DNA from 3 places in the Robinsoniella sp. RHS genome. Region 1 is predicted to be linked to each of the others. Evidence: predicted binding sites of a transcription regulator. Region 1 holds the regulator's gene; each other region holds the start of a gene.

What was found. The regulator NrdR, encoded in region 1, represses ribonucleotide reductase genes. The targets are predictions, from matches to a motif close to CACAANATNTTGTG.
Region 2: a site for NrdR is predicted at 1,156-1,169, ahead of RHS_RS13640 (ribonucleoside triphosphate reductase). Genes of this name have one in related genera too.
Region 3: a site for NrdR is predicted at 815-828, ahead of nrdD (anaerobic ribonucleoside-triphosphate reductase). Genes of this name have one in related genera too.

What each region holds. Positions count from the first base shown of each region.
Region 1 covers NZ_JNGB01000025.1:42,442-44,652, forward strand. Annotated here, with positions in the region: gene RHS_RS13460 (phosphatase PAP2 family protein) at 184-873, shown strand; gene nrdR (transcriptional regulator NrdR) at 967-1,416, opposite strand; gene RHS_RS13470 (YlmC/YmxH family sporulation protein) at 1,667-1,924, shown strand; gene RHS_RS13475 (response regulator) at 1,932-2,211, opposite strand, start outside.
Region 2 covers NZ_JNGB01000026.1:16,567-18,777, forward strand. Annotated here, with positions in the region: gene RHS_RS13640 (ribonucleoside triphosphate reductase) at 1-969, opposite strand, end outside; gene hflX (GTPase HflX) at 1,192-2,211, opposite strand, start outside.
Region 3 covers NZ_JNGB01000016.1:143,538-145,748, reverse strand. Annotated here, with positions in the region: gene RHS_RS09080 (TIM-barrel domain-containing protein) at 1-676, shown strand, start outside; gene nrdD (anaerobic ribonucleoside-triphosphate reductase) at 839-2,211, shown strand, end outside.

The DNA of each region.
Region 1 (2,211 bases):
AGGAATTACTGCCCGTTAAGATTTGGTTGTTTTTCCTCAACTTTCCATCACCTTCCTCTTAAGATTTTCTGAACTTTGTGAACTTAACGTGAACTACATTGTTCAAAACTGCTCATTATGGTATAATTTTTTTGATTCTACGGTGCTTATGAAAAACTTTATTCAATGGGAGGAACCTTTTACGTGAATACAAAAAAGAACAGTAAACATCTCTGGATTATTCCAGTGTACGGCATTTTTTATATGCTGTCGTTTTCCTTTCTGGAAAATCACGTTGTTGATCACAGGGAAATTATCCAATCCCGTTTAGACGACCTGATCCCATTTTCAGAAATCTTTGTAATTCCTTATTTTCTGTGGTTTTTGTACATAGCCGCAACTGTAATTTATTTTGCCCTGTTTCAAAAAAACATAAAAGATTACTATCACCTCATTGCCACACTTGCAATTGGGATGACACTGTTTTTAGTAATCTCTCTGTTATGGCCCAACGGACATACGCTGCGCCCAAGAAGCTTTGAACGGGATAATATTTTTGTCGACATGGTCAGATATCTTTATACAATTGATACACCTACCAATATTTTCCCCAGCATCCATGTCTTTAATTCCGTGGCCTGCTGCATCGCAATCCGCAGCAGCAGCGCACTGAAAAAACACAGAATTTTACAGACCTGCGTATTTTTGCTGACAGTCTCCATTGTAATGGCAACCGTTTTCCTGAAACAGCACACAATCATAGATGTTATAGCTGCACTGGTTCTGAACCTGATCTGCTTCCAGCTAATCTACAAATATCAGTCTATACTGGCATTTATAAAATCACTGGGAGAGAAAAGGAAGAAGAAGATTTTTCACTCAGACATTTTTTGAGTGAATTGGAAAAAGATATAAACTGATCTAAAAAGAATCCGAAAAGATGTACCGCCGTCCGGCGATTACATCCTTTCGGATTCTTTTTGATTCTTATTTTAAAATTTTCTTTAATTCATCCATAAATGTATTTACATCCTTAAATTCCCGATATACCGATGCAAATCTGACATACGCCACGGGATCCAGTTCTTTTAACTTGTCCATGACAATCTCGCCGATTATGGTACTTTCGATCTCTCTGTCTTCCCGATTGAAAACATCTGTTTCTGCTGCATCTATCATTTCATTTATTTTAAGAACCGGTATTGGTCTTTTATAACATGCCCGAAGTACTCCTGCTTCTATTTTAGACCGGTCATACTGTTCTCTGTTCTGATCTTTTTTGATTACAATTAACGGAATGGTCTCAACTTTTTCATATGTAGTAAAACGCTTCCCGCATTCATCACACAGCCTGCGCCGTCTGATGGAATTATTATCATCTGCCGGTCTGGAGTCCACTACTCTTGTATTATCCTGGTTGCAAAATGGACACTTCATATTATTACCTCCTTATCTGCCCCTCTTGAGCATATCTCCCCTGCCAATATTATGTAGATTGCATTTTCTGTTTTGAGTATATCCAATCCCTTAATCCCTGTCAATCAATTTCATGTAAAAATATGAATAATCGCCGGGGTGGTGCAATATAATGTAAAAATATCCAGAGTATGTTTGAAAGATGCTTGTACCAGGAAGTACCTTCTGATTGGTGCATAATTTTAAAATAGCCTCTGACCGGGGAGCTTTTATGCGTATTTGTGATTTAAAACAAAAGGAAGTTATTAATGTATGTACCTGCGGCTGTATTGGATGCGTCAGCGATGTGGATATTGACCCCCGTACCGGCCGAATCCTCTTCTTAATTGTACCGGGACCCGGAAAAATCTGCTCATTTCTGGGCCGCGATACCGAATTTATCATCCCCTGGGAATGTGTTACACAAATCGGCACTGACATCATCCTGGTAGAGGTTGATGAAGAAAAAATAAGAAAGAAGTGCGAATAGGGCCGTTTTACGAAGTAAAACGATAACCCACTCCCACTTCTGTCAGAATAAATCTAGGATCGGCAGGATCCTTTTCGATTTTTCTTCTGAGCGTTGCCATGAATACTCTGAGGTTCCCAGGTTCTATGCCCTCTGTATAACCCCAGATCTGATGAAGAATATAATTATGAGTAAGGACCTTGCCTCTGTTTTCTATTAATAAATTCAGTATCTTAAACTCGATCGGAGTCAGATGGATTTCTTTTTCATCGATCAGAACCTTATGTGCTTCGTTATCCACCGTGAGA
Region 2 (2,211 bases), on a different contig from region 1:
GGCATCTCCTTCAATCATCGTCTCAATGAATGCCTTATTGATCATATCCATTTCTTTTTTACAGTCTTTATAACAGAAGTCCATTTCTTTTCCGCCTACGATAGCCGGAAGTTCCGCCAGGTCATTGGGAACGGTCCAGTCCAGTGTAATATTGGAAAATGGTGCCTGGGTTCCCCATCTGCTGGGGGTATTTACCCCATATATAAAGGACTCGATACATTTTTTAACTTCCCGGTAATTCAATTTATCTGCTTTTGCAAAAGGTGCAAGATATGTGTCGAATGAAGAAAAAGCCTGTGCGCCTGCCCACTCGTTTTGCATAATTCCAAGGAAATTCACCATCTGGTTGCAGAGTACGGATAAATGCTTTGCCGGAGCGGAAGTAATCTTTCCCTTGATTCCTCCAAGGCCTTCCTGAATCAGCTGCTTTAGGGACCAGCCTGCACAATATCCGGTAAGCATTGACAAATCATGAATATGGACATCCGCATTTCTATGAGCGTCTGCAATTTCCTCATCATATATCTCAGACAGCCAGTAATTTGCCGTAACCGCACCCGAGTTGCTCAGGATCAGGCCTCCAACGGAATATGTAACTGTAGAATTTTCTTTTACACGCCAATCCTCTACTTTAACATAGCTGTTAACGATTTCTTTGTAATCCAGGATAGTCGATTTCATATTACGGATTTTTTCCCGCTGTTTCCGGTATAAGATATATGCCTTTGCAACATCTCCGTATCCTGCCTGAACAAGAACGTTTTCCACGCTGTCCTGAATGCTTTCTACATCGATGACCCCGTCTTTAATCTTCCCCTGAAAATCAGCTGTCACACGAAGACCCAGAAGATTGGTCATATCCTCATTATATTCCTTTTGTGTGGCTTCAAATGCCTTTGCTATGGCATCACTTATCTTCCCTAAATTAAAATCTGCTACTTCCCCGTCACGCTTTACTACTCTAAACATACCCATGCTCCTTCCAATTCTCATACATCAGCTCATCTATTGTTCTAACTGTAAATGACATATTTCCAGTCAAAAAAAGCTCCATTCGTTCTCTCTTTTGAGAGCGACTGCAATTATTGTAGCAAATAAATTATTGACCGTCAAGCCAAAAAAGCACTATATCTATGTATTATTTTTGGCACATAACACTAGATATAGTACTTCCCCTTTATTTTGCAACATTTAGCCTGTCACATTTCCATAAATTTCCATAGGCACATATGCTTTGACATAGATCCCTTCCGCACGGTAATCTTCTTCCAAAAGCTGGCCGTATTTTCGTATTAATTGTATCAAACCCGCATCAGCATAGGGATATATCCGCTCTATTAAAATATTTTTCTCCTGCAGAATCTGTTCTAAAATATTTTTGAGCTCTTCTAAGCCTTCCCCTGTTTTGGCAGAAATGCACAAAGTTTTATCTGCCTTAAAATCCCGCAGAGTTTCTTTCTCAATAACCCTGTCCTGTTTATTAAAAAGTGTCACCACAGTTTTATCTGTGACACCCAGATTCGCCAATGTTTCATAAACTACAAACATCTGCTTTTCCATTTGCGTATTAGATGCATCTACTACATGAAGTATAATGTCTGCATACTTTGCTTCTTCTAACGTACTGCGAAAGGCCTCAATTAAATGATGGGGCAGTTTTCGTATAAATCCTACCGTATCGGTGAGCAGAATCTCCTGTCCGCCGTTTAAAGCGAGCATCCGTGTTGTGGGATCGAGGGTTGCAAACAGTTTGTCCTCTTCCAACACTTTTGCATCGGTAAGCTGATTTAAAAGGGTTGATTTCCCTGCATTGGTGTATCCTACGATTGCCGCTACCAATGTCTGGTTCTTACTCCGCTTCATCCTTACCACTTCACGGTGGCGCTTCACATCAGCCAGTTCTCGTCCTAACTGAGCGATTCTGTCCTTGATCAGACGCCGGTCCATCTCAAGCTTCTTTTCACCGGGGCCTCTGGTACCAATTCCGCCTCCCAGACGCGACAGGGAGCTTCTAAGCCCCACAAGACGTGCCAGGCGATACTTTAACTGTGCCAGCTCCACCTGGATCTTTCCTTCGCTTGTAGACGCCCTTGCAGCAAAGATATCCAGTATGATCAAAGTTCTGTCCATAACCTTTATATCCAGTTCCTGCTCCAGATTACGCAGCTGCGCAGGGGATAATTCATCGTCACAGATCACACCGGTTGCAGA
Region 3 (2,211 bases), on a different contig from region 1:
TGAAAAATTTATTCGCCTGCGTTACCGTCTGATGCCGTATATCTATTCACTTGCCGGAAATGTCTATCTGGATAACAGCACAATTATGAGAAGTCTGATGTTTGATTTTGCTGATGATGATAAGGTAAGAAACAGGGCAGATGAATATATGTTTGGCCCGAATCTGTTAATCTGCCCTGTTATAAAACCGGTGTTCTACGGAGTTGGCAGTGTTTTGCTTCAGGAAGAAAAGAAACAGAAGGTATATCTTCCAAAAGGCTGCAGCTGGTATGACCTGTGGACAGAGAGAAAGACAGAAGGCGGACAGGAAATCGAGGCAGATATTACTATGGACAGGATTCCGGTATATGTTAAAGCAGGCAGTATTCTTCCCCTTGCGCAGGAAGAACTGCAATATGCCCAGCAGGAATTGCAAAAGCCGGTGGCAATCAAAATTTATCCTGGTGCAGATGGAAGTTTCCGGCTTTATGAAGATGCGGGAGACGATTATGGTTATGAAACAGGAGAATATTCCAGAATCCAATTTACTTACTGTGACGCAGAGAAAACACTGTGCATATCAGAACGGGAAGGTTCTTTTCCGGGTATGCAGGAGCAGCGTGAATTCGAAATTATTTGCTGCGGGGAACATAAGAAGGTCCTTTATACTGGCGAAGAGGTAAATGTGTCTCTTTAAAGGGGAAGGGATAGATTTTAATTGGGGTTTAAGTTTATCCTGAGAAACTATATTTTTCCCCTTTACTATCATGGTAATTTAGTATATACTGTTTAAGATCAACATCTTGTGATGCGAATGATGAAAACAATATTAGAATACCATATATAGTAAAGGGGAATCATTATGTTTGTAATTAAAAAAGATGGTACACAGGAAGAATTTAATGTAAATAAGATTATAGCAGCTGTCAATAAATCTGCAGAACGTATCTTGTATAATTTTGATGATGAAGAGATTCAGTTTATCTGTAAATTTGCAAAAGAGCGTGCCAATAAAATGAACAGGGATGGAATTACTATCCAGGAAATGCACAATATAGTTGAAGGAGCACTGGAACAGGTGAACCCAAGTGTTGCCAAAAGCTACCGGGATTACCGTAATTACAAACTGGACTTCATACATATGATGGATGATGTCTATACCAAGAGCCAGTCAATCCGTTATATCGGTGATAAGAGCAATGCCAATACGGACAGCGCATTGGTGGCTACCAAGAGAAGTCTGATCTTTAATGAATTGAACAAAAATTTATACCGCAAATTTTTTATGACAAGAAGTGAATTGCAGGCATGCAAGGACGGATACATCTATATCCACGATCAGTCAGCAAGGTTAGACACCATGAACTGCTGTCTGTTTGATGTGGCAACGGTGTTAAAAGATGGGTTTGAAATGGGAAACGTTTGGTATAATGAGCCAAAGACCCTGGATACTGCATTCGATGTTATGGGCGATATTATTCTGAGTACCGCTGCGCAGCAGTATGGCGGATTTACCGTTCCGGAAGTAGATAAAGTGCTGGGCCCTTATGCAAATAAAAGCTATGAGAAATATAAAAAAGAGTTTTTAAGTTACGCAGATCCGTCTTGGCAGGGATATGAGGAAAAAGCAGAAGTTTATGCTGCAGACAAGGTAAAGCGTGATTTTGACCAGGGATGGCAGGGAATAGAATATAAGCTGAACACAGTGGGATCTTCACGTGGAGACTATCCGTTTGTTACTGTTACCATGGGACTTGGCGAGGGGCGTTTTGAACAAATGTGCAATATATCGCTGCTTAACGTACACAAAGAAGGACAGGGAAAACCTGGAAACAAAAAACCGGTATTATTCCCGAAAATTGTTTTCCTCTATGATGAAAATCTTCACGGTCCAGGGAAAGTCTGTGAAGAAGTATTCGAATCTGGAATTGAATGTTCTGCTAAAACAATGTATCCCGACTGGCTTTCCATGACCGGAAAAGGTTATATATCCAGTATGTACAAACAGTATGGCAGAGTTATCAGCCCTATGGGGTGCAGGGCATTTTTAAGCCCCTGGTATGAAAAAGGCGGGATGTATCCGGCTTCGGAACAGGACAAACCTGTATTTACGGGACGTTTTAATGTAGGTGCAGTCAGCCTCCATTTGCCTATGATTCTTGCAAAATCAAGAGCAGAAAGCAGGGATTTCTATGAGGTTCTGAATTATTATCTGGAAATGATCCGAAGCCT